2 linked regions of the Mesorhizobium japonicum MAFF 303099 genome follow. The protein of the gene in region 1 interacts with the protein of each later gene in a pairwise test. Links are inferred from orthologs where the notes say so. Each region holds a gene or a part of one and is shown on either strand. Other genes may lie near its edges. The genes, in order: gyrA and gyrB.

The links.
Region 2: the proteins of gyrA (region 1) and gyrB interact in binary tests that used the Escherichia coli proteins (3 or more experiments, as listed by UniProt). The link is inferred for Mesorhizobium japonicum MAFF 303099 from one-to-one orthologs.

Annotation. Positions count from the first base shown.
Region 1 is NC_002678.2:574,783-578,492, forward strand. The notes cover bases 28-3,419. They hold gyrA (DNA gyrase subunit A), read right to left. Parts: upstream 3,024-3,419; coding sequence 228-3,023; downstream 28-227. Other genes in these bases: MAFF_RS39920 (hypothetical protein), read left to right, coding at 28-171; MAFF_RS04090 (SulP family inorganic anion transporter), read left to right, coding at 3,198-3,419. In the rest of the region: more of MAFF_RS39920, read left to right, coding at 19-27; more of MAFF_RS04090, read left to right, coding at 3,420-3,710. UniProt on the Escherichia coli protein: A type II topoisomerase that negatively supercoils closed circular double-stranded (ds) DNA in an ATP-dependent manner to maintain chromosomes in an underwound state.
Region 2 is NC_002678.2:4,119,646-4,123,004, forward strand. What follows is about bases 312-3,352. They hold gyrB (DNA topoisomerase (ATP-hydrolyzing) subunit B), read right to left. Parts: upstream 3,048-3,352; coding sequence 576-3,047; downstream 312-575. Other genes in these bases: MAFF_RS39170 (hypothetical protein), read right to left, coding at 312-386; MAFF_RS21255 (caspase family protein), read right to left, coding at 3,194-3,352. Also shown: MAFF_RS21245 (membrane protein), read right to left, coding at 1-110; more of MAFF_RS39170, read right to left, coding at 120-311; more of MAFF_RS21255, read right to left, coding at 3,353-3,359. UniProt on the Escherichia coli protein: DNA gyrase negatively supercoils closed circular double-stranded DNA in an ATP-dependent manner to maintain chromosomes in an underwound state.

The sequences.
Region 1 (3,710 bases):
GCGCAGGAGAACACGCAAATGCTGATCTACATGCTCGCCACCGCAATGACAGTCGCCATGCTGATCGCCACCGTATTCGGGCTGCATCAGGAGGCACAACGCATCCGCGTCAAGGCAACCACCAAGCGCTTCGAAGGCTTCGGCCCCCGCGAGCCGTATCGTCACTACTAAACCAGTCCATACTTGCTGCCGCGCCGGCCAATGGGCCGGCGTTGCTATGTCTGGACTTATTCAGCGTTTTCCGGACCTGCGTCGGGAGCTGATTCCGTACCGCCCTCGACGGTCTCTTCGCTTTCCTCGTCCGACTGCGGCTCGGAAATCCGTTCGACCGAAACCACCTTCTCACCTTCGGCCGTGTTGAAGATGGTCACGCCCTTGGTGGCGCGGCTGGCGAAACGAATGCCGTTGACCGGCACCCGGATGACTGTGCCGCCATCCGACACCAGCATGATTTGATCGTCATTGCCGACCGGGAAGGTCGCCACCAGCCGGCCGATCTCGGCCGTCTTCGACACGTCGGTGGCGCGGATGCCCTTGCCGCCGCGGCCGGTCAGGCGGAAATCGTAGGACGACGAACGCTTGCCGTAGCCATATTCGGTCACCGTCAGCACATACTGCTCATGCGCCTTGAGGAACTCATAGCGTTCGTCTGAAAGCTCAGCCTCCTCGCCGATCTCCTCATTGGTCAGCGCGATCTCTTCCTCTTCGCCGTTAGCGCCAGCGGCAAGGCGGCGCTCGGCCGCTGCCCGCTTGAGGTAAGCGGCACGCTCTGCCGGCGACGCGTCCACATTCTCGATCACCGACATTGAGATGATGCGGTCGGTCTCGGCCATGGTGATGCCGCGCACGCCGACCGAGTTGCGGCTCTGGAAGACGCGCACATCGCCGACGGAGAAGCGGATGCACTGGCCGGAACTGGCGGTCAAGAGCACGTCGTCGTTGTCGGTGCAGGTCTCGACGCCGAGGATCTCGTCGCCTTCCTCCTCCAGCTTCATGGCGATCTTGCCGTTGCGGTTGACCTGGACGAAATCGGACAGCTTGTTGCGGCGCACGGTGCCGCGCGTGGTGGCGAACATCACGTCGAGCTCGCCCCAGCTGGTCTCGTCCTCGGGCAGCGGCATGATGGTGGTGATGCGTTCGCCCTGCTCGAGCGGCAGCATGTTGATCAGCGCCTTGCCGCGTGACTGCGGATTGCCGATCGGCAGCCGCCAGACCTTTTCCTTGTAGACGATCCCGCGCGAGGAGAAGAACAGCACCGGCGTGTGCGTGTTGGCCACGAACAGCCTGGTCACGAAATCCTCTTCCTTGGTCGACATGCCGGAGCGGCCCTTGCCGCCGCGGCGCTGCGCCCGGTAGAGCGAAAGCGGCACACGCTTGATGTAGCCGGAATGGCTCACCGTCACGACCATGTCCTCGCGCTGGATCAGGTCCTCGTCTTCCATGTCGGCGCCGCCGTCGGTCAGCTCCGTGCGGCGCGGCGTGCCGAACTCGTCGCGCACGGCGGCAAGCTCGTCCTTGACGATCTGCTGGACACGAGCTCGGGACGACAAAATGTCCAGATAATCAACGATTTCGGCGCCGATCGAGTTTAACTCGTCGGCGATCTCGTCGCGGCCGAGCGCGGTCAGGCGCTGCAGGCGCAGTTCGAGGATGGCGCGCGCCTGTTCCTCGGACAGATTGTAGGTGCCGTCCGCATTGATGCGGTGGCGCGGATCGTCGATCAGAAGGATCAGCGATTCGACATCACCGGCCGGCCAGCGCCGCTCCATCAACTGCTCGCGCGCCGTCTGCGGATCGGGCGCGGTGCGGATCAGCTTGATGACCTCGTCGATATTGGCGACGGCGATGGCAAGACCCACCAACACATGGGCGCGGTCGCGCGCCTTGCGCAGCAGGAATTTCGTCCGCCTTGTGATGACCTCTTCGCGGAAGGAGACGAACGCCTTCAGCATGTCGGTCAGGGTCAGCAGTTCCGGCTTGCCGCCATTCAGCGCCACCATATTGGCGCCGAAAGAGGTCTGCAGCGGCGTGAAGCGGTAAAGCTGGTTGAGGATGACGTCGGCGACGGCGTCGCGCTTCAGCTCGATGACGACACGGTAACCTTGGCGGTCGCTTTCGTCGCGGATGTCGGAAATGCCTTCGATGCGCTTGTCGCGCACCAGCTCGGCCATCTTCTCGATCATCGAGGCCTTGTTCACCTGGTAGGGAACCTCGGTGATGATAATCGATTCACGGTCATTGCCGCGCTGTTCGATGTTGACCTTGCCGCGCATGACGATCGAGCCACGACCGGTCGAATAGGCGCTGTAGATACCGGAACGGCCAAGCACAATGCCGCCGGTCGGGAAGTCGGGGCCTGGAATGATCTCCATCAGCGCCGGCAGGTCAATCGCCGGATTGTCGATGATGGCGATGGCGCCGTTGCAGACTTCGCCCAGATTGTGCGGCGGGATGTTGGTGGCCATGCCGACGGCGATGCCGCCGGAGCCGTTGACCAGCAGATTGGGAAAGCGCGCCGGCAGAACCTTCGGTTCGGTGTCCGAGGCATCATAAGTCTCCTGAAAATCGACCGTGTCCTTGTCGATGTCCTCCAAAAGCTCATGCGCGACCTTGGTCAGCCGCGATTCGGTGTAGCGCATGGCCGCCGGCGGGTCGCCGTCGATCGAGCCGAAATTGCCCTGCCCGTCGATCAGCGGCACGCGCAGCGACCAATCCTGCGCCATGCGCACCAAGGCGTCATAGATCGAGGCGTCGCCATGCGGATGGTATTTACCCATCACGTCGGCGACCGGGCGGGCCGACTTCACATATTTGCGGTTCCAGTGGTAACCGCTCTCATGCGCTGCATAGAGAATGCGGCGATGCACGGGCTTCAGGCCGTCGCGCACATCGGGCAGCGCACGGCTGACGATCACGCTCATGGCGTAAGAAAGATACGAGCTCTGCATCTCCTCGATAATGGAGATCGGCTCGATGCCGGTGGGGCCGCCGTCGGCGCCTCGCGGTGTCTTTTGGTCGGTCAAATCGGATCACAATCTAATCAGGAATCACTGACCGCTTATATAGGAAGCAAGGCCGAAACTCCAATGTTCGCGGCACTTTTCCAGTGTCATTTTTGATGGTAATTTCAAAAGGATACCACTGATTGCGACGATATGGCCACGACGCTTTTCGCCGCCACAAGGCAAAAGCCGGCAATGGACCAACTTTCCCACGCGAAAGCCGCAAGCGCCATGAGTTGGCGCCGGTGGCTGCCTTTGCAGGCTCTGAGCGGCTGGCAGTTCAGTGATCTCAACGGTGATCTGATCGCCGGCCTGACATTGGCGGCGATCGCCATTCCCGAGCAGATGGCAACGGCCCGGCTCGGCGGCTTTGCCCCCGAAATCGGTTTTTTCGCTTTTGTCGCCGGTTCGGTGGCGTTTGCCCTGTTCGGCGCCAATCGTCACCTCTCGGTTGGCGCGGATTCGACCATCACGCCGCTGTTCGCCGGCAGCCTGGCGCTGCTCGCCACATCCGGCTCGCCGCATTATCTGGCGCTGGCGGCCATGCTGGCACTGCTGGTCGGGCTGATCGTGACGCTCAGCGGCATCTTTCGCCTCGGCTGGATCGCCGATCTCCTGTCGGTGCCGGTTACGACAGGGTTCCTGGCCGGCATTGCCGTCCATATCATCGTTTCACAGATGCCCGGACTGCTCGGCCTGCCTGCCGAG
Region 2 (3,359 bases), 3.5 Mb from region 1 along the record:
GTCAGCGTCGAGGCCGCGAAGGCGCCGGCGATGATCGGTCCCCAGCTGACGGCTGTTGCGGAGGACTCTTCTGACGCGGACAGGTCGATAGCCGATACGGTGGGCTGCATCTGCGCCCCCTACCGTACGAACAGCATGATGAGGATGATGATCGGGATCGGAATACCGAGCAACCAGAGCAAAATGCCACGTCCCATGAAAGCCTCCTGTGAGAAATTGTGATCGATGTTGGCACAATGTCCCGAGAGGCCTTCCGTTCCGGCGGGCAATAAAATGATTTTGTTTGCCGGCGATGGAACAATTCGGAGCTCCGCTCCGCACCTCGTGTCGGGCAAAAGCGGAAATCTGGGGCTTCGACGGCGTGCCACCGCTTCCGAAATTTGCATCGACGCATCCGGCTTTGACCGGGCCGCGTTTCACTAGCGTCTCAACGCCGCGCTGCTAGCAAGCTTCCTCAGCACAGCGCTACGGCCTTAAAGCGCGTCGCGTCGAAACGGATTCAGCCACGCGCTTAGGTGCGTGTTCTTGTGCATATTGTTCGCCCAAAACCGCTGCGCAGTTTTGGGCAACATGCATCAAATATCCAGATTGGCGACCGACAGCGCGTTGTCCTGGATGAATTCGCGCCGTGGCTCGACCTCGTCGCCCATCAGCCGCGAGAACAGGCTGTCGGCATCGGTCGCATCGTTGACCTTGACCTGCAGCAGCGACCGCACATTCGGGTCCAGCGTGGTTTCCCACAATTGCTCGGCATTCATCTCGCCGAGACCCTTGTAGCGCTGCATGGTCAGCCCCTTGCGACCTGTCGCAAAGACGGCGTTGAGCAGCGCCAGCGGCCCCGAGACGGTTTCGGACACATCCTTGCGGCGCAGCACCGGCGGCGTCCCGTAGACCTCGCTGAGGCGCTGCGCGTAGCGGTCGAGCTGGCGGGCGTCGGCCGAATTGATCAGCCCCATGTCGAGATGGGCGTATTCCTTGACGCTGCGCACGGTGCGCTCGAAGACATAGCCCCCGCTGCCGTCATTCGAGGTCGACATGCGCCCGGTCCAGCCGCGCTCGGTGTCCTCGGCGATGATGTCGAGGCGCTGTGCAATCCGCTCCGCCATGGCGTTGGCACGGCCAAGATCGCTGAAGACTTCGGGGTTGAGCCCACCGGCGATCGACGCTTGTTCGACCACGCCTCTGTTGTAGCGCGTGTGCAGGCCGTTGATAAGCTGGCGCACAGCCAGCGCGTCGTCGACCGCACCGCGCAGATCCTGCCCGGTCCGCACTTCCCCCGAGCCCAGCGTCAGCGAAGCTTCCTCCAGCCCGGACTCGATCAGGAACTCCTCGAAGGCGCTTTCATTCTTGATGTATTGCGAGCTCTTGCCGCGCGTCACTTTGTAGAGCGGCGGCTGAGCGATGTAGAGATGGCCGCGCTCGATCAGCTCGGGCATCTGCCGGAAGAAGAAGGTGAGCAGCAAGGTTCTGATATGGGCGCCGTCGACGTCGGCGTCGGTCATCAGGATGATCTTGTGGTAGCGCAGCTTGTCGGCGTTGAACTCGTCCTTGCCGATCGAGGTGCCGAGCGCGGTGATCAGCGTGCCGATCATGTCGGAGCCGAGCATGCGGTCGAAACGCGCCCGCTCGACATTGAGGATTTTGCCGCGCAGGGGAAGGATGGCCTGGTTCTGGCGCGAACGGCCGCCCTTGGCCGAGCCGCCGGCCGAGTCACCCTCGACGATGAAGATTTCGGATTTCGCCGGATCGCGCTCCTGGCAGTCGGCCAGCTTGCCGGGCAAGGACGTGACGCCGAGCGAGCTCTTGCGGGTGATGTCGCGCGCCTTGCGCGCGGCTTCGCGCGCCGCCGCGGCCTGGATCACCTTGTCGATGACCACCTTGCCTTCGGTCGGATGCTCTTCCAGCCAGGTGCCGAGCGCCTCGTTGACCAGCCCCTCGACCACCGGGCGGACCTCGGAGGAAACCAGCTTGTCCTTGGTCTGCGAGGAGAATTTCGGATCGGGAACCTTGACCGACAGCACCGCCGTCAGCCCTTCGCGGCAATCGTCGCCGATCAGCGAGACCTTTTCCTTCTTGGTCAGGCCCGAGGACTCGCCATAGCCGGTGATCTGGCGCGTCAGCGCGCCACGGAAACCGGCCAGATGGGTGCCGCCATCGCGCTGCGGGATGTTGTTGGTGAAGGCCAGCACGTTCTCGTGGTAGCTGTCGTTCCACCACATCGCCACTTCGACAGTGATGCCGTCGCGCTCGGCCTTGATGGCGATCGGCTTCTCGATCAGCGGCTTCTTGACCCGGTCGAGATATTTGACGAACTCCTCGAGACCGCCATCATAGTGCAGTTCATGCCGCACGATGTCGGCGTGGCGGCCGTCGGTCAGAATGATGCGCACGCCGGAATTGAGGAAGGCGAGCTCGCGCAGCCGGTGCTCCAGCGTGCCGAAGTCGAATTCGACCATGGTGAAGGTCTCGGCCGACGGGAAGAAGGTGATAGAGCTACCGCTGCGGCCCTCATAGGTGCCCGGCTGCTTGTCCTGCTCGTAGCTACCGGTCGCCCTCAACGGCGCATCGGCATTGCCGTGCGTGAAGCTCATTTCGAAGATCTGGCCGTTGCGGCGAATCTTGAGCTTCAGCCAGGCCGAAAGCGCGTTGACCACCGAGACGCCGACGCCATGCAGGCCGCCCGACACCTTGTAGGAGTTCTGGTCGAATTTGCCCCCGGCATGCAGCTGCGTCATGATCACTTCGGCCGCGGAAATGCCTTCGCCGGTGTGAATATCGGTCGGAATGCCACGGCCATTGTCGATCACCGTCACCGAACCATCGGGGTTGAGCGTCACCGTGACGAGGTCGGCGTGCCCTGCCAGGGCCTCGTCGATGGCGTTGTCGACCACCTCGTAGACCATGTGATGCAGGCCCGAACCGTCGTCCGTGTCGCCGATATACATGCCAGGGCGTTTGCGGACAGCGTCCAACCCCTTCAAAACCTTAATGGAATCGGCGCCGTATTCGGCTTCGGCGCCGTTGGTGTTCTCGATCTGGTCGCTCATGAAAACCTATTGTCTAGATGCCGCTTGTACGGCGCGAAAAATCAGCCCCGAATCGCGCGCCTGATATAGCGTTAGATATAGGCGCTAAAGGCGGTTTTTCCAAGGTTTGCGGGCATTTCCGGCCCAAATCCTGGGCCGGCAGCCGGCTATTTTTTTCCGGCGTTGAGTTTGGCGAGAAGGCCGCGCAAATATTTGATCGTGGGTTTGTCTCTTGGCGCCAGCCGGCCTGTGCGGTCGAGGTCCAGCGTCAGGTTCAGCGCCTTGGTCAGCACAGCCTTCGGATCCTTCGCCACATAGGCATAGTTGATGTAG